One region of the Methylobacterium sp. 22177 genome, then DNA from elsewhere that is predicted to be linked to it. Evidence: predicted binding sites of a transcription regulator. Region 1 holds the regulator's gene; each other region holds the start of a gene.
What was found. The regulator LexA, encoded in region 1, represses DNA repair genes until DNA is damaged. The targets are predictions, from matches to a motif close to TGTTCNNNNTGTGTTCNG.
Positions count from the first base shown of each region.

Region 2: the regulator LexA is predicted to act here: its motif matches at 2,754-2,771, upstream of parE (DNA topoisomerase IV subunit B).
Region 3: the regulator LexA is predicted to act here: its motif matches at 3,748-3,765, upstream of ACTJK8_RS05070 (ATP-dependent helicase).

Region 1 is NZ_JBQEPK010000004.1:154,521-160,870, forward strand. Features, by position in the region: gene gltX (glutamate--tRNA ligase) at 1-217, opposite strand, end outside; gene ACTJK8_RS06865 (ComEC/Rec2 family competence protein) at 411-2,705, shown strand; gene lexA (transcriptional repressor LexA) at 2,699-3,427, opposite strand; gene ACTJK8_RS06875 (hypothetical protein) at 3,677-4,126, shown strand; gene ACTJK8_RS06880 (hypothetical protein) at 4,145-4,360, opposite strand; gene ACTJK8_RS06885 (NRAMP family divalent metal transporter) at 4,441-5,682, shown strand; gene fae (formaldehyde-activating enzyme) at 5,745-6,284, shown strand; gene ACTJK8_RS06895 (hypothetical protein) at 6,324-6,350, opposite strand, start outside.
Region 2 is NZ_JBQEPK010000062.1:356-6,544, forward strand. Features, by position in the region: gene ACTJK8_RS29540 (PRC-barrel domain-containing protein) at 41-535, shown strand; gene parE (DNA topoisomerase IV subunit B) at 587-2,647, opposite strand; gene ACTJK8_RS29550 (hypothetical protein) at 3,019-3,207, shown strand; gene topA (type I DNA topoisomerase) at 3,381-6,065, opposite strand.
Region 3 is NZ_JBQEPK010000003.1:120,613-126,962, forward strand. Features, by position in the region: gene ACTJK8_RS05060 (hypothetical protein) at 1-80, opposite strand, end outside; gene ACTJK8_RS05065 (PhoH family protein) at 214-930, opposite strand; gene ACTJK8_RS05070 (ATP-dependent helicase) at 1,344-3,737, opposite strand; gene ACTJK8_RS05075 (AsmA protein) at 4,160-6,350, shown strand, end outside.

The DNA of each region.
Region 1 (6,350 bases):
CGCCGTCCCAGTCGAGGCCGAGCCAGGACAGGCCGTCGAGGATCGCGTCGATCGCGCCCTTGGTGGAGCGCTCCCGGTCGGTATCCTCGATGCGCAGCAGCATCTTCCCGCCGGTGTGGCGGGCGTAGAGCCAGTTGAACAAAGCCGTGCGGGCCCCGCCGATGTGCAGGTAGCCGGTGGGCGAGGGGGCGAAGCGCGTGACGACGGCTGAGGACATCGGTCCGGTATGTTCCGGGGCTGGTCGCGGACGGAGCGCGACGGACGGCGAAGGGGCGGCGGAGCGGCGAGGGGCTCGACAGGGCGCCCGTAGCACGAAGAGCCGGCTGTAGCACGGGCCGGCGGATGCGTTAAGAATCGCCCGCAGAATCGCTCGGCCCCGACGACAGGTCGCGCGGAGCGGGGCGGCGGCGATGCGGCGGATCGGCGCGAGGCGGGCGGGCGGCGCGGTGGCGCTGATCGGCCCGCGCGTCCGAGCCCTCCCGCCCGCCCTACCGGCGCTCCGCGGCTGGGTCGCCGCCGGTCTCGCCCGCGAGGCCGAGCAGCGCCGGCTGTTCCCCTGGCTGGCAGTGGCCTTCGGCGGCGGGATCCTGGTCTACTTCGCGGCGGCCGACGGCGCGCCGAGCCTGGCCGCGCCCCTGATCGCGGCCGCCTTCGCGCTGGCGCCGGTTCCCGTCCTCGGCGCGCGGCCGGCGGCCCTGGCGGCGGCGCTCGCGGTGGCGGCCGCGCTCCTCGGCTTCGCGGCGGCGACCTGGCGGGTCACGCAGGTCGCCGCGCCGATCCTGACGCGCACCACGATCGGTCCGCTCGTCGGAACGGTCGAGGCCCTGGACGAGCGCGAGGTCGGCGCCCGGCTGGTGATCCGGGTGGAGAGCTTCGCCGGCCTCGCGCCCGAGGCGCGGCCCGCCCGGGTGCGGGTCTCGTTCCGCAAGACGCCGATCCCGCGCCCCGGGGACGTCGTCGCCGCCACGGCGCGGCTGCTGCCGCCCCCGGAGGCGGCCCGGCCCGGCGGCTACGACTTCGCCCGGGACGCCTACTTCCAGGGGATCGGCGCGGTGGGCTCGCTGGTCGGCGCGGTCACCGTCCGGGCGCCGTCCGAGCCGCCGCCGCTGGGCCTGCGGCTCGCCGCGGCACTGGACGCGGCCCGCAACGGGCTCACGCGCCGGATCGCGGAGGCCGCCGGCGGCCAGGCGGGCGCGGTGGCGGCGGCCCTGGTGACCGGCAAGCGCGGCCTCATCGGACCGGCGACCAACGACGCGCTCCGCGCCGCGGGCATCTACCACGTGGTGTCGATCTCGGGCCTCCACATGGTGCTGGCCGCCGGCGTGGTGTTCTGGCTGGTGCGGGCGGTCCTCGCCACGGTGCCGCTCTGCGCGCTCCTCTGGCCGATCAAGAAGATCGCGGCCGGCTTCGCCATGGTCGGCGTCACCGCCTACTGCGCCTTCTCGGGCTGGGACATCGCGGCCGAGCGCTCGCTGATCATGACCCTGATCATGCTGGGCGCGATCCTGGTGGACCGGCCGGCCCTGTCGATGCGCAACCTCGCCCTCGCGGCGCTGATCGCCCTGGCCCGGGAGCCGGAGGGCCTGCTCGGCCCGAGCTTCCAGATGTCCTTCGGCGCCGTGGCCGGGCTGATCGCCTGCGCCCGGCTGATCGACGGGCGGCTGTTCGTGCGCCCCGGGGCCGGGCGGATCGGCCGCCTCGTCGGCACCGGCCTCTCGGCGGTCACCGGGACCCTGGCCACGACCCTTGTGGCGCAGGTCGCGACCGCGCCCTTCGCCACCTACCACTTCCAGACGGTCCAGCCCTTCGGGCTCGTCGGCAACGCCCTGACTCTGCCGCTCGTCTCCCTGGCGGTGATGCCCGCCGCGGTGATCGGCTGCCTCGCCTATCCCTTCGCCCTCGACCGGCCGGTCTGGTGGCTGATGGGGCGGGCGGTGGCCGGCATGCTGGCGATCTCGGACTGGATCGCCGGGTTCGAGCGGGCGAGCCTGGTGCTGCCGGCCTTCGGCGCCGCGGCGCTGACCCTGCTGACCGCGGGCCTGCTGCTGGCGACGCTGCCGGCCTCCCGCCTGCGCTGGCTCGCCGTGCCGCCGGTCCTGCTCGGCCTCGGCCTCGCGGCCCGGCCCGACCGCTACGACCTCTACGTCGACCGGCAGGGCGCGGGAGCGGCGGTGCGGGGTCCGGACGGGCGGCTCGCGGCCCTCGGAAGCCCCTCCGGCTTCGTCCTCGAGCAGTGGCTGAAGGCGGACGGTGACGGGCGGCGGCCCGCGGCGCTCATCGTCCGGTCGGGCAGCGGGCGCTGCGACCGGCTCGGCTGCACCGCCCGGCTGCCGGACGGGCGGGCGGTCGCCCTCGTCCGGGACAGGCGGGCCTTCCCGGAGGACTGCGCCCGCGCCGCGGTGCTGATCACCTTCCTCGCGGCGCCGCCGACCTGCACGGGCCCCCTGGTGATCGATCGGCAAGTCCTCGCCGCCCGCGGGGCCGTGGCCCTCCGGACCGACGGCGACGGCTTCGCCGCGCGCTTCGCCCGGGACGACGGGCGCGCCGTGCCCTGGCGGCCGGCCCCGGGACGCGATCCGGGACGCGATCCGGGACCGCCGCGGCCGGTCACCGCGGAGCCGGGCGACCGCGCCGCGGAGGACGGGGCCGCCGCGCCGGGCGGAGACCTCGCTCCCGGCGACGCGCCGGCCGAGCCGCTTCAGTAGCGGCGGACGAGGCTGACGAGGCGGCCCTGGATCCGGACCCGGTCGGGCCCGAGCACGCGGGTCTCGTAGGCCGGGTTGGCGGCCTCCAGGGCGATCGAGGAGCCGCGGCGGCGCAGGCGCTTGAGCGTCGCCTCCTCGTCGTCGATCAGCGCCACGATGATGTCGCCGGTATTGGCGGTGTCCTGCTTGCGGATGACCACGAGGTCGCCGTCCAGGATCCCGGCCTCGACCATCGAGTCGCCGCGCACCTCGAGGGCGTAGTGCTCGCCGCCGGCCACGAAGTCCGGCGACAGGGTGATGGCGTGGCTCTGGTTCTGGATCGCCGAGACGGGCGTACCGGCCGCGATCCGGCCCATGACGGGGATCGAGATGGCCCGGCCGGACTCTTCGATCATCCGCGTGCTCGCCGGGGCCGGCGGCTGCTTGGACTTGCCGCCCTCGACCACGCTCGGCGTGAAGCGGCGCGGCTCGGCGGGGGTCTGGGGCGCCGGCGCGGCCTGCGTCAGGCTCTCGGGGATGCGGATCACCTCGATGGCGCGCGCCCGATTCGGCAGGCGCCGGAGAAAGCCGCGCTCCTCCAGCGCCGTGATCAGCCGGTGGATGCCGGATTTCGACTTGAGGTCGAGGGCATCCTTCATCTCGTCGAACGACGGCGGGACGCCGCATTCCTGCATCCGGCTCTGGATAAATCGCAGGAGGTCCAGCTGCTTGCGCGTGAGCATCGACGGGGGACTCGCGGCTTGGCGGACCGCCACGTGACGGTCTCCGAAACAAATCACGAACAGGTTAAACGTTCCGCAAGTGTTCCGCAAGAGCGGCACCGCCACGCTCGGCGCGCCGCGGCGCGCCCGCGGGACAAGGCGGAGAAACGCATTGACGGCGCAAGCGGAGCCGTTTCAATGCACCGCGGTGCCCCGCCGGGCAGGCGGCGGATCCGGGGCGCGGGCTGGGACCCTCTTGGAATGACGAGGATGCGACGACCCGCGGCTCTGCTGCCCCTCGGCCTCGCCGCCCTCGGCCTCGCCGGCTGCACCACCGGGTTCTCCTACATCTCGCGGAACTACGTGGCGCTCACCCCCCAGGTCGTGACGATCGGCTGCAAGGAGCCCTACGAGGTCTACGACAACCGGCAGCTGCGCCGGATGCTGATCGTCTCCAACGCCCTGCGCGAGTACACCGGCTGCAATCTGAGCGAGGTCCGGATCGATCCGGAGCCGGACGCCACCCGGGTGAAGCGCTTCCGCACCGCCGCCCGGGCCTATCTCGACGAGACCGTGCGCGAGGATTGCCGGATCACCGGCGAGACCGTGTTCGATCCGCTGAAGACCGAGTTCGCCTACGCGTGCGACGCGCCGATCGAGAAGCGCGGCACGGTGGTCCCCCGCCTGCCGGGCCGCAACCCCGGCCTCGGGGTGCGCTGACCGGCCGGCGGCGCGCCGTCAGGCGCCCGGCTTCGGGAAGGTCCGCTCCGCCGCGTCCCCGGCGGCGGCGAGCAGGGCGCGGGCGAAGGCCCGGGCCTCCGCCCGGTCGAGCACGATCGCGGCGGTCACCGGCGCACCGCCGAGGTCGGCGAGGGCGAGTTCCAGGCGCACCCCGTCGGGCACGGCGCTCGCCTGCAGGCTCCAGCCGGAGCCCCGATCCGTGCTCTCCGCCATCTCACGCTCCTCCCGCCTGCCCCGGGAAAACGCCGCAGGCGCCCGCCGGAACCGCCCGTGCGCGGGACTGTTCCCGAGCCGTGCCCAGCGCTTCCCTGCCTCGCCTGTCCGCTTACCTCAAGGCCGCGGGCCCCGGACTCGTGGTGATGCTGGCCGATACCGATGTCGGAAGCCTCATCACGGCGGCCCAGAGCGGGGCGCGCTGGGGCTACGCGCTGCTGCTCCTGCAGATCCTGCTGGTGCCGATCCTGTACGTCGTCCAGGAGCTGACGGTGCGGCTCGGGACCGCCACCGGGCGCGGCCACGGCGCGCTGATCCGGGAGCGGTACGGGCCGGTCTGGGCCTGGATCTCGTACGGCGGCCTCGTGGTCGCCGGCCTCGGCGCCATCGTCACGGAATTCTCCGGCATCGCCGGCATCGGGGACCTGTTCGGGGTGCCGCGGCTCGTGAGCCTCGGCCTGCCGGCCTGCCTGCTCCTCGGGCTCGTCCTCACCGGGAGCTACCGGCGCGTGGAGGTCGTGGCGATCGTGGTCGGACTGTTCGAGCTGGTCTTCGTCGGGCTCGCCGCCGCGGCGCGGCCGAACGTGTCCGAGATCGTCGCCTCCTTCGGGCACATGCCGCTGGGCGACGGTCAGTTCCGGGTGCTGATCGCCGCCAATATCGGCGCGGTGATCATGCCGTGGATGATCTTCTACCAGCAGTCGGCGATCGTCGATAAGGGCCTGGGCTGGGAGCACGCGCGGCGCTCGCGGCTCGACACGCTCGTGGGCGCGGTGATCTCGCAATGCGTGATGGGCGCGATCCTCGTCGCCGCCGCCGCCACGATCGGCAAGGCCGGGCAGGGCAGCGCGAAGGGGCTGGAGACCGTCGGCGACCTCGCGGGCGCCTTCACGCCGGCCCTCGGGCCGTGGCTCGGACAGGTGGTGTTCGGGGTGGGCATCGTCGCGGCGGCCTTCGTGGCGCTCAACGTCGTGGCCCTGGCGCTGGCCTGGGGGTTCGGCGACGTGACCGGCCGGCCCCACTCCCTGGAGCAGTCCCCCCGGGAGGCGCCGGCCTTCTACGGCGCCTTCGCGCTCGCCGTCGCGGCGGGGGCGGGCGCCGTGCAGCTCGTGCCGAACCTCGTGGCGCTCAACATCGCCGTGGAGGTGATGAACGCGCTGCTCCTTCCCCTGGCGCTCGGCCTGCTGATTCTCCTGGCCACCCGGGCCCTGCCCGAGGGACAGCGCGTGGCGGGCGCCTACAAGTGGCTGGTCTACGCGGTGTCGGGCCTCACCGTCGCCTTCGCGATGGTCGGCGTCCTGGACGGGGTGGGCCTGCTCTGACGCGATTGACGCGGGGCCCCCGATGATGTCTCCCGCGGGCTCCGATCAGGTGGAGTTCGAACATGCAAGAGATCTGGTTCCGCGCGGGCGAGGCCACGGTGCTGGCGGCCGAGGGCCAGTACACCGACGCCATGCCGGAGGTGCTGATCGGCTCGGTGCGCGGTCCGGTGGGTCAGGCCTTCGCGTCGATGATGGGGCAGGTCCAGGGCCACACGCGGATGTTCGTGGTGCGCGACCTCAACCAGCTGGTGCGCCCGGCCACAATGATGACCACCAAGGCCACGATCCACACGGCCGAGTACGTCGAACTCCTCGGCGGCGTGGTCCAGGCCGCCACCGGCGACGCGATCGTGGACTGCATCATCGAGGGCATCCTGCCCAAGGACGGGCTCGACGAGCTGTGCATGATCATCATGATCTGGCTCGATCCCCGCTGCGCGGAGGACGACAACCTCGACCAGAAGGACCTCTACCGGACGAACTACGAGGCGACGAAGCTCGCCATCGCCCGCGCCCTCAAGGGCGAGCCGACGGTGGACGAGCTGATCGCCAACCGGAAGACCGTGAAGCACTACGCGCTCGACGGCGTGATCGAGTACTGATCGGCCGCGCGGACCGCATCCTGCCGGCTCAGGTAAGCCTCAGCCCGGCGGGATGCGCCCCACCGA
Region 2 (6,189 bases), on a different contig from region 1:
GGCCTTCCACGCAGGGATCGGGCGCGCGGAGCGATCAGCCATGCGAAGCCGAATCCTTCTCCTGTCGCTCGCCGCCCTCGGCCTGGCCGGCGCGCCGGCCTCCGCGCAGGACGCCAGTGTGATCGGCAAGGACACGATCCTGCCGGGCACGGGGCCGGGCACCTCGACGGACGGCAAGGGGGTGGGGCGGCTGATGGAGGCGGCGAACGCCGAGGACGCCGCCAAGCGGCAGGGACTCAAGCCCGTCAGCTTCCTGACCACGAAGATGATCGGCGTGACGGTGCGCAACGCCGCCGGCGACAGCGTCGGCAAGATCGACGATCTGCTGATCACCGACGGCGGGACGCTCAGGGCGGTGGTGATCGACGTCGGCGGCTTCCTGGGCCTCGGCAGCAAGCTCATCGCGGTCGAGCCGGGAGCCCTGGTTCTGCGGCCCGGCGGCGACCGGTTCTCGGCGGTCCTCAACATGGGCAAGGACGCGGTGGCGGCGGCCCAGCCCTTCGACCCGGCCAAGGCGATCGCGGCCCCGCGCTAGGCCGCGACCGGAGGCCGTCGCCCGACGCGGCGGGACCGCGCCGGGACTGCGTCAGATGTCGAGGTCGGCGCCCTCCGCGAAGGCCGCGCGCTCGCTGATGAAGGCGAAGCGCGCCTCGGGCTTGTTGCCCATCAGGCGCTCGACCGTGTCGCCGGTCGATTCCCGGGCCTCGTCCAGGACCGCGACGCGCAGGAGCGTGCGCTTCTTCGGGTCCATGGTGGTCTCCTTGAGCTGGGCCGGCATCATCTCGCCGAGGCCCTTGAACCGCCCGATCTCGACCTTGCCGCCCTTGAACACCGTCTTGACGATCCGCTCGCGATCCGCGTCGTCCCGGGCATAGGCCACCTTCGAGCCCTGCTGCAGCCGGTAGAGCGGCGGGATCGCGAGGTAGAGGTGGCCGCGGTCGATCAGCCTCGGCATCTGGCGGTAGAAGAACGTGATCAGCAGCGAGGCGATGTGGGCGCCGTCCACGTCGGCGTCCGTCATGATGATCACCTTCTCGTAGCGCAGGTCCGTCTCGCGGAAGGCCGTGCCGGTGCCGCAGCCGAGCGCCAGGGTCAGATCCGAGATCAGCTGGTTGGCGCCGAGCTTGTCGCGCGAGGCCGAGGCGACGTTCAGGATCTTGCCGCGCAGCGGCAGGATCGCCTGGGTCGCCCGGTCCCGGGCCTGTTTGGCGGAGCCGCCGGCCGAGTCGCCCTCGACGATGAAGATCTCCGAGCCCGCGGTGCCGGCCGCCGAGCAGTCGGCGAGCTTGCCGGGCAGGCGCAGCTTGCGGGTCGCGCTCTTGCGGGCGACCTCCTTCTCCTGGCGGCGGCGCAGGCGCTCCTCGGCCCGGTCGATCACCCAGTCGAGGAGCTTGTTGGCCTGGGCCGGGGAGGCGGCGAGCCAGTGGTCGAAGGCGTCGCGCACCGCCGTCTCGACGATGCGCTGGGCCTCCACGGTGGCGAGCTTGTCCTTGGTCTGGCCCTGGAACTCGGGCTCGCGGATGAACACCGAGAGCATCGACGCGCAGGTCGCCATGACGTCGTCGGTGGTTACCGCCGTCATGCGCTTGGCCTGGTTCACCCGCTCGGCGTGCTCGCGCAGGCCGCGCAGCAGCGCGACGCGGAGGCCCGCCTCGTGGGTGCCGCCCTCGGGGGTCGGGATGGTGTTGCAGTAGGAGTGCGAGAACCCGTCCTCGGCCACCATCCAGGCCACCGCCCATTCGAGCGACCCGTGCGAGCCCGGCTTGGTGATCTTGCCGGAGAACATCGCCTCGGTGACGAGCTCCTTGCCGTCGATGTCCCGGGCCAGATAGTCGCGCAGCCCGTCGGGGAAGCGGTGGACCGCCTCGGCCGGCACGTCCGCCAGCCCCTCGAGGAGGGCGGGAGCGCAGCGCCAGCGGATCTCGACGCCGCCGAACAGGTAGGCCTTCGAGCGCGCCATCTTGAACAGGCGGCGCGGGTCGAACTTCAGTGAGCCGAAGATCTGGGCGTCCGGGTGGAAACGGACCCGGGTGCCGCGCCGGTTCTGCACCCGGCCGACCAGCTCCAACGCGCCCTGCGCGTGACCGCGCGAGAAGGTCTGGCGGTAGAGGGTCTGGTTGCGCGCGACCTCGACCTCCAGCAGGTCGGAGAGCGCGTTCACCACCGAGATGCCGACGCCGTGCAGGCCGCCCGAGGTCTCGTAGACCTTCGAGTCGAACTTACCGCCGGCGTGCAGCGTGGTCATGATGACCTCGAGCGCCGACTTGCCGGGGAACTTCGGGTGCGGGTCGACCGGGATGCCGCGGCCGTTGTCGGTGACCACGAGGGCGCCGGATTCCTCCAGTTCCACCTCGATGAAGCTGGCATGGCCGGCGACCGCCTCGTCCATCGAGTTGTCGATCACCTCTGCGAAGAGGTGGTGCAGCGCCCGCTCGTCGGTGCCGCCGATATACATGCCGGGCCGGCGCCGGACGGGCTCCAGCCCCTCCAGCACCTCGATGTCGGAGGCGGTGTAGCCGCCCTCGGGCTCGGCGGCCGCGAGCGTCGCCACGGAGGCCGAGGCGTCCAGGCGCCGCCGCGGCTCGGGCGGACGGGCCGCCGCGCCCTTGCCGCCCGGCCCGAACAGGTCCCGCGCCGGGTCGCTCACGCGCGGCCTCCGCGCGCGCGGCGCGTCGGCCGGCTCGGAATCGCGCGGACGGGTCTTGGGACGGGTCTCGGGTCGTGGAGCATGCGCCTTCATCCCCGCATGATAGCGGAACAAAACGGAAACATCAAAGCCGTTCGCCCTGCGGCGAAGCGGTCGCATCATCGCATGCTGCGCCGCCGCGAGCGAGGGCCGCGGCCGCAACGGGACACGGTTGTGCGCGCCGGGCCGTCATCACGACGTTGCACAACGATGGGTTAAGGCTTTCTCGTGACCCGCAGGCCCGGCTTCCATAGGCGACGACCGGAACAGAACGGGACGATCGACGTTAGTGGCGGAGATAAATCTTGACCGTGGTCAGGGAGCCGCAGTCCATGAGCGACGCCGCGATCGAGGCCCGCCGCCTCACGCTGATCCGATTCGAGCACGCGGCCGGCGCCGCCTTCGGCTGCGACGACGACGCGGCCGGCGTGCCGCCCGGCCGGGCCCTGATGAACTCCACCACCCTCGCGCTGGCGACCTTCGCGACCGCGCTGGCGGCGACCATCACCTACCTGGTCTGATCCCGATCGCCGACCGCGGCGCGCGCTGAGCGGGCGGCGAGCACCCACCGACGTCCGCGCGCGCAGCGAAGCAACCGGTCGGCGCCACGCTCGGCGGCCCCGGGCTGTCCCGGATCGCCTCGCTCCGCGCGCGCGGACGGGGCGGCCGCTCCCGGCCCCCGCCCGCGAGCCCCTCAGCCCGAGCTCGATTTCTTGGTCGCCGCCTTCTTGGCCGCCGGCTTCTTCGTGGCGGTCTTCTTCGCCGCCGGCTTGTCGCCGCTCGCGGCGCGCGCCGAACTCTTCCGGGCCGCCCCCCGCTTCGCCGGCTTGCCGCCGCCCGCGGCGCGCTTGGCGTTCACCAGGGCGATCGCCTCGTCCAGCGTCAGCGCCTCGGCGCTCATCGTCTTCGGCAGCGTGGCGTTGACCTCGCCGTCGGTGACGTAGGGTCCGTACTTGCCGGCCTTGACCACGAGGTCTCGGCCGCTGGCCTCGTCCTTGCCGAGCGGCCGGCCCGGATCGGCGGCCGGGCGGCCGCGGCCGCCGCCCTGCTCCTTGGCGACGATCAGGTCGATGGCGCGGTTGGCCCCGATCTCCAGCACGTCGTCGTCCTTGCCGAGATTGGCGTAGGTCTTCCCGTGCTGCACGTAGGGCCCGAACCGGCCGAGATTGGCCAGGATCGGCTCGCCGGTCTCGGGGTGGCGCGCCACCTCGCGGGGCAGCGCGAGCAGGGCCAGCGCCTTGTTCAGATCCACGTCCGAGGGGCTCAGCCCCTTCGGCAGCGACGAGCGCTTCGGCTTCTCCGCGCCCTTCTCGGTGGAGGCCTCGCCGAGCTGGAGGAACGGCCCGAAGCGGCCGTCGCGGAGCGTCACCGGCAGGCCGGTCGCGGGATCGTCGCCCAGCACGCGCACGCCCGGCTGGCCGCCCTCGGCCGAGGAGCCGTCCCCGTCGCCGTCGATGCCCGTGGCCGAGAGCTGGCGGGTGTACTTGCACTCCGGGTAGTTCGAGCAGCCGATGAAGGCGCCGAACTTGCCGAGCTTCAGCGACAGCTGGCCCGAGCCGCAGGTCGGGCAGGTGCGCGGGTTCGAGCCGTCGCCCTTGTCGGGGAAGATGTGCGGCCCGAGAAGGCCGTTCAGCGCCTCCAGCACGTCGGCGACGCGCAGCTCCTTGGTCTCGCCGATCGCCGCGGAGAAGTCGCGCCAGAAGTCGCGCAGCACCGCCCGCCAGTCGATCTCGGCGTTGGAGACCCGGTCGAGCTGCTCCTCGAGGCCGGCGGTGAAGTCGTACTCGACGTAGCGCCGGAAGAAGCTCTCCAGGAAGCCCGTGACGAGCCGCCCCTTGTCCTCCGGCTGCAGCCGCTTCTTCTCGATCTTGACGTACTCGCGGTCCCGCAAGGTCTGGAGCACCGCGGCGTAGGTCGAGGGCCGGCCGATGCCGAGCTCCTCCATGCGCTTCACGAGGCTCGCCTCGGAGTAGCGCGGCGGCGGCTCGGTGAAGTGCTGGGTCGCGCTGATGCGCTCGCGGGTGAGGGGGTCGCCGGCCTTCATGGGCGGCAGGCGGCGGCTCTCCTCGTCCTCCTCGTCGTCCTTGCCCTCCTGGTAGAGGGTCAGGAAGCCGTCGAACTTCACCACCTGGCCGGTGGCGCGCAGGTCGATGGTCCGCGGCCCGACCTTGGCGGTGACGTCGACGGTGGTCCGCTCCAGCTCGGCCGATTCCATCTGGCTCGCCATGGTGCGGGTCCAGATCAGCTCGTAGAGCCGGGCCTGCTCGGGCTCCAGGTGGCGCGCCACCGTCTTGGGCAGGCGGCCCATGTCGGTGGGACGCACCGCCTCGTGGGCCTCCTGGGCGTTCTTGGCCTTGACGCTGTACTTGCGCGGCACGTCCGGCACGTAGCGGTCGCCGAACTCCTTGCCGATGACCCGGCGGGCGTCCTGGATCGCCTCCGGCGCCATGTCGACGCCGTCGGTCCGCATGTAGGTGATGATGCCGACCGTCTCGCCGCCGATGTCGACGCCCTCGTAGAGGCGCTGGGCGACCCGCATGGTCTGGGCCGGCGCCATGCCGAGCTTGCGCGAGGCCTCCTGCTGAAGGGTCGAGGTGGTGAAGGGCGGCTGCGGGTGGCGCTTGGCGGGCTTGGCCTCGACGCTCGCCACCTGGAAGGTCGCGAGCTCGAGGTCGCGCCTGAAGGCGGCCGCCTCGTCGCCCGTGCCGACGTCGAGGCGCTGGATGCGCTTGCCGTCGGCGCCCACGAGGCGGGCCTCGAAGGTGGCGCCGTCCGCGGTCGTCAGCGTGGCGATGAGGGTCCAGTACTCGCGCGGCTTGAACCGCTCGATCTCCATCTCGCGCTCGACGACGAGGCGGAGCGCCACGGACTGCACGCGCCCCGCCGAGCGGGCGCCCGGGAGCTTGCGCCACAGGACCGGCGAGAGGTTGAAGCCCACGAGGTAGTCGAGCGCCCGGCGCGCCAGGTAGGCGTCGACCAGCGCCTGGTCGATCTCGCGCGGCTTGCGCATCGCCTGCTCGACCGACGCCTTGGTGATGGCGTTGAAGGTCACGCGCTCGACCGGGATGCCCTTGAGCGCCTTGCGGGCGGTGAGCGCCTCCAGCACGTGCCAGGAGATCGCCTCGCCCTCGCGATCCGGGTCGGTGGCGAGGATCAGCTTGTCGGCACCCTTGACCGCCTTGGCGATCTCGGAGACCCGGCTCGCCCCGCGGTCGGCCAGTTCCCAGACCATGCGGAAATCCTGCTCGGGATCCACCGAGCCGTCCTTGGGCGGCAGGTCGCGGATGTGCCCGAAGGAGGCGATGACTTCATAGTCGCGGCCGAGATACTTATTGATCGTCTTGGCTTTGGCCGGCGACTCGACGACGACGACTTTCATTCAGACCTCTGCCCCTGACGGGGCCTGGGCGCGACGGACGAATTCTGTTCGAGATTCGCGTGGGACGTATGCCCGCCGTCGGGCCGGGGCCGCGCGCCGGGGACAAGTGGGTCACGGGCGGCGG
Region 3 (6,350 bases), on a different contig from region 1:
GGGGCCGCCGAGGCCGGCTGGACGAGGGCGGCGCCGCCGAGGGAGGCTAGCACGGCGAAGGCGAAGGTCAGTTTCCTCACGAGGAGACTCCAGTTCTCTGAAGGCCGGGCTCGGCGCCCGGTTCATCCTCCCGGATGGGAGGTGCGGAGAGTCGTCTCGTGCCGGGGGACGGCACGGCGGGCCTGCGAGGACCCGCCGCCATCAACTTCCGATTTAGAGATTCGTTTCCTCGAACGCCTTCACCCACTCGGCGCAGATGCCCGAGCGGACGATGTCGTTGCGGGTGAACTCCACCACCGGGATCGGCATCATCCGGCTCTTGACCATGTGCATGACGGTGCGCAGGCCAGAGGTCTCGCGCAGGTCGGTCTGCGAGACGTCGCCGTTGATGATGACCTGGCAATCGTCGCCGATCCGGGTCAGGAACATCTTGATCTCGTTGATCGTGGTGTTCTGCGCCTCGTCCAGGATCACGAGGCAGTTCTTGAAGGTCCGGCCGCGCATCACCTCGAAGGGGACGATCTCGATGTCGCCGGTCTTCAGGGCGATCTCGAAGGCGGCGGCGCCCATGCGCTCCTTCATGGCCTCGGTGAGCGGGGCGACCCAGGGGGCGATCTTCTCTTCCAGGGTGCCGGGGAAGTAGCCCAGCGACCGGCCCGAGGGCACGTTCGGGCGGGTGATGACGACCTTGGCGATGCGGCGCTGGCGGAGCTGGTCCGCCGCGCGGGTGCCGGCGATGAAGGTCTTGCCGGTGCCGGCGGGCCCCAGGACGATGACCTGCGGCGAGCGGGCGAGGGCGTCGAGGTACTCGGCTTGGCGCTCGGTGAGCGGTTGGATGGGAGCGAGATTGCGTTCTTCGTCGAAGCGTGTGCGATGAATGCGGGACGTGCGGTCTTCAACCAGTTCAAGTCGTGCGCGGCGTCTCTTCATGGATGTACACTCCAACGGGACTTGCCAACCTGGATCTGTATCTGAACTGCCGTTTACCTGCGTGCTCCCGGGTCTACTCGTTTGCGGAACTTAATACCGGCCCCAGGCCGAAGGTTCCGCCCCGCGCTCGTCCGCCTGTGGAGAGCGTCACGACGTTCCGTGCGCGGCCGAATACGCGATGCAACTGACGCACCATCGCGATTCGCGCCCGACGATTGCGCGTCGGGTGTGACTAAGGGGTGACGGTCGGTCGAGAGGCTTCGGAAAAGCCGCGCGGCTGGCGCGGATGCATCAGGTTCGGGACGGTGGTGTCGCGGTGACGCGGCATCCGGCACGATCGCGATCCTCCCCGCCCGCACGGGCGAAGCCGGCCGACCCTGCCGCCCTGACACGTCCGGGCTTGGTCGGCGGGACTAGCTCGATCCGGCCTGGACGAAGCTGTCGAGGACCATCTTCCGGCCGGCCTTGTCGAAGTCAACGGTCAGCTTGTTGCCGTCGACCGCGGCGACCGTTCCGGGGCCGAACTTGGTGTGGAAGACCCGCTGGCCGGCCTGGAAGGCCGAAGGCGCGCCGGTCGACTTGGCGATCAGCTCGCCCTCGATCTGGCGCGGACCGCCCGCTTGGCCACCGGACCGGCCGCCCGGGGCCGCCGCGCGGAAGCCGCCCGCGGCGCCGAACCCGGACCGGCCGCCCGGCGCGGTGTTGGCCTGCGCCCGCTGCCAGCCCGGCGTGCCGTAGCTCGACCCGAACGGCGCCGGGTTGCGGTCGAACCGCGAGGCGCCGGCGGAGAAGTGGGCGGGGGCCTCGACCACGTCGACCGCCGTCTCGGGCAGCTCGTCGATGAACCGGGACGGGATGGTCGAGGACCAGAGCCCGTGGATGCGCCGGTTGACCGCGAAGGACAGCTTCGCGCGCTTGCGCGCCCGGGTCAGGCCGACATGGGCGAGGCGCCGCTCCTCCTCCAGGCCGGCGCGGCCGCTCTCGTCCAGCGCGCGCTGGTTCGGGAACAGGCCGTCCTCCCAGCCGGGAAGGAACACGGTGTCGAACTCGAGCCCCTTGGCGGCGTGGAGCGTCATCAGCGAGACCCGCTCGGCGCCCTCGGCCTCGGAGGCCTCCATCACCAGGGAGACGTGCTCCAGGAAGGCCGCGAGGTCGGGGAACTCCTCCATGGAGCGGACGAATTCCTTCAGGTTCTCCAGCCGGCCGGCGGCGTCGGCGGAGCGGTCCTTCTGCCACATCTCAGTGTAGCCGGACTCCTCAAGGATGGTCTGCGCGACCTCGCTGTGCGGCTGCGATTCCACGAGCCGCGCCCACCGCGAGAAACTCTCGGTGAGCGCCCGCAGGGTGGAACGGACCCGGGGCTTCAGCTCGTCGGTCTCGCACAGGCGCTCCGCGGCGATCCGCAGCGGCAGCCGGTTGGCGCGGCCGTAGGTGTGGAGCTGCTGCAGGGTGGCGTCGCCCAGGCCGCGCTTCGGCGTGTTCACGATCCGCTCGAAGGCGAGGTCGTCGCTGACGTTCACGGTGGCGCGCAGGTAGGCCAGCGCGTCGCGGATCTCGGCGCGCTCGTAGAAGCGCGGGCCGCCGATGACCCGGTAGGGCAGCCCGAGCTGGACGAACCGGTCCTCGATCTCGCGCATCTGCGCGGAGATCCGCACCAGCACGGCGATCTCCGACAGGGGGTGCTGCTTGGACTGGAGGGATTCGATCGACTCGGCGAGCATCCGCGCCTCCTCCTCGGAATCCCACGCGCCCGTGACGGTGACGCGCTCGCCCGGCTCGTCGTCGGTGCGCAGGGTCTTGCCGAGGCGGCTCTCGTTCTTGGCGATCAGCCCGGAGGCGGCGGCCAGGATGTGGCCGGTGGAGCGGTAGTTGCGCTCCAGCCGCACCACCACCGCGCCCGGGAAGTCGTGCTCGAAGCGCAGGATGTTGTCGACCTCGGCGCCGCGCCAGCCGTAGATCGACTGGTCGTCGTCGCCCACGCAGGCGATGTTCTTCCGGGCCTGCGCCAGCAGGCGCAACCACAGGTACTGGGCGACGTTGGTGTCCTGGTACTCGTCGACCAGGATGTAGCGGAACCGGTCCTGGTAATTGGCCAGGACGTCGGGGTTCTCCCGCCAGAGCTTGAGGCAGAGCAGCAGGAGATCGCCGAAATCGACGGCGTTCAGCGTCGCGAGCCGGGCCTGGTAGGCCGTGTAGAGGGCGCCGCCCTTGCCGAACGCGAAGGCCGCGGCCTCGCCCGGGGGCACCTGCTCGGGGCCGAGGCCGCGGTTCTTCCAGCCGTCGATGGCGTGCGACAGGGCCCGGGCCGGCCAGCGCTTCTCGTCGACGTTCTGGTCGGCGATGACCTGCTTCATCAGCCGGAGCTGGTCGTCGGTGCCGAGGATGGTGAAGTCGGATTTGAGCCCGACCAGCTCGGCGTGGCGGCGCAGGATCTTGGTGCCGATGGCGTGGAAGGTGCCGAGCCAGGGCATGCCCTCGCCGGCCGGCCCGATCAGCGCGCCGATCCGGTGCTTCATCTCCCGGGCGGCCTTGTTGGTGAAGGTCACCGCCAGGATGTCGAAGGGACGCGCCCGCCCGGTGGCGATCAGGTGGGCGATGCGGGTGGTCAGCACCCGGGTCTTGCCGGTGCCGGCGCCGGCCAGCACCAGGACCGGGCCCTCCGTGGTCTCGACGGCGCGGCGCTGCTCGGGGTTCAGCCCCTCGAGGTAGCCGGCCGCCTCGCGGCGGAGGGCGCCCATGGCGCGGGCGGCGATGGACGTGGCGGGCGCGCCGTCCCCGGCGGCCTGCGGATGCGGACGGTTCTGCATCCCGCTTCCCTGGACCAAATCGCGAACGGCGTCGAGGCCGTTCGCGCCGCGAAGGGGGGCGGAGCCATGAAACGCGGCTGCCCGCGCCGGGACGATCCGGGGTCTGCAGGCGCGCGCCGCCTTCCCCTCGGCGGCCGCGGATCGGCACGTGTGCGACCGGGGGCGCCAGCCGCGGAGCGCGACGAGCCCCCTCTCCTCCACGGGAGAGGGGGACCCGCGCCGGGTCCGGAGGCCGCAGGCCCGGCGTGCCGCGAGCCGCCTCGCGCGCGCAGCCCGAGAGCCGCTCCCGACCGTGGCATCGCCGCTGGCGCCCCCGGCGGCTTATCGTGCTATGGCCGTGGCGACTGACTCGCGGGGGCACGCGGGGCACGGCGGCCCGGTGAGGTCGCGGCCTCGCGCAGAGATGGTGCGGAACGGGACCATTGCGTGATCTTCTGACCGCGCTGGCGTGCGCCGTCATCCTGGTTCTCGTGGCGGCGCTCGCGGTCCCGCCCTTCGTCGACTGGCAGGCCCATCGCGGGCTGGTCGAGCGGGCGCTCGCCCGGTCCCTGGGCGTTCCAGTCCGGACCGACGGCCGGATCGAGGTCCGCCTGCTGCCGTCGCCGCGGCTGCGCGTCGATCGCCTGCATCTCGGCACCGATCCGGACCGCCCGAGCCTGGATGCCCGGTTCGTCAAGGCCGAGATCGCCCTCGCGCCGCTCCTGAAGGGTGAGTTCCGCTTCACCGAGACCCGGATCGGCCGGGCCGAGATCAAGCTCCCGGTCGCCGGCCCGGACACGCTGAAGCTGCCGCCCGATTTCGGCGGAGCCCTGCGCGACCGCGACCTCGCCATCGAGAACCTGCAGATCCAGCAGTTCCTCGTCACCACGCAGGTCCCCGCCACCGGGCGGACCGACCAGCTCTACGTCCAGGACCTCCGCCTGCAGGCGCCGGCCCTGGTCGGGCCCTGGCGGATCGAGGGGACGAGCGGCGGCATCCCGTTCCGGGCGGTCAGCGGCACGCCGGGGCCGGACGGGCGCCTCGCCGCCAAGATCTCCGGCGGCGGCGACGCGGCGCCGCGCTTCGAGGCGGACGCGCGGTTCGGCCTCGTCCCCGCCGAGGCCGGCGGCACCCAGGTCGAGGCCGAGGGCTCCGCCCGCCTCGTCGTCGGGCCGCCGACCCAGGCGGCCGGCGCCTACCTGCCGTTCTCGCTGGCCGGCACCTTCAAGGCCCGGGGCACGCAGGTGCGGTTCGAGGCCATCGACCTCGCCATTGACCCCGGCGGCCGGGCCCTGCGGCTCGGCGGCACCGGACGGCTCGACCTGCGCCAGTGGCGCGCCGGTCTGACCTTGGACGCCCGCCGCCTCGACCTCGACGCCTTCCTGACCTCGGCGGAGGGGCAGAACCTGATCGCCCGCGGCCTGCCGCGCGCGGCCGGCAGCCTGCCGGCGATGCTCGACCTCGACCTCACGGTGGGCAGCGCCGTTCTGGGGGGCGAGGACTGGTCGAACCTCGCCCTCACCGGCACCCTCGAGCGGGCCGGCGGCCTGCTGCTGCGCCGCTTCGCGGTAACTGGCCCGGCCGAGTCCACCGTGACAGCGAGCGGGCAGGTCGAGACGGCGCCGCTGCGCTTCTCCGGTCCGGTGGCGCTCGCCGCCCCCGACTCGGAGGCGCTCGGCCGCTACCTCCGCCGCCTCGGCGCCGAGGGGCCGCTCGTCGCGCTCCTCGACGGGCGGAAGATCGAGGCCGCCGCCGACCTGTCGGCCGCCGGCACCGGCCTGTCCCTGCGCAACATGCGCCTGGGCCTCGGGCCGGCGCGGATCACCGGCAACGCCCGCTACACCGCCGCCGAGGGCACCGAGCGCGGCCGGTTCGAGGCCCAGATCCGCGCCACCGGCCTCGACATCGCCGGCCTGCCGCCCCTCGGGACGGCGCTCGGCACCCTGCGCGACACCGACCTCGCCCTGACCCTGGAGGCCAAGGACGTCCGGTTCGGCGCCGCGGGCTCCGGCACCGGCACGATCGCGGCGCGGATCCAGTCGGACGGCGCCGGCCTCACGGTCGACAGCCTCGACGTCACCGACCTCGCCGGCGCCAGCGCCCGGCTGTCCGGGCAGATCGGCGCGGACGGGACCGGCCGCGTCTCCGGGCGCCTGAAGGCGCCGGCGGCGGCGCCCCTGCTCGGCCTGCTCGAGCGGGTCTGGGTGGGCGAGATCCGCCTGCTGCCCGCCTTCCTGCGGGACGCGCCCCTCGACCTCGCCGTCACCCTCGACCGGGAGGGCGGCGCGGCCGCGGCCCTGCGGACCCAGGCCCGGGGCAGCGCCGGCGGCGGCACCCTCGACCTGACGCTCGCGAGCCGCGGCGCGCGGATCGAGGGTGGCACCGCCACGCTCGCGGCGCCGCGGGCCGGGCCGTGGTTCGGCCGCACCGACATCCCGGGGCTCCAGCAGCCCGCCGAGCTGCACCTGACCGCCGAGAGGCCGGACGGCCAGGACCTCGCCCTGACGGCGAACGGCACGGTCGCGGGCCTGCGGCTCGCCACCGGCCGCCCGATCCTGGTCGGTCCCGACTTCGTCCCGACCGGCGGCACGCTCCGCGCCGACACGGCGGACCTGGCGCCGTTCCTGACGCTGG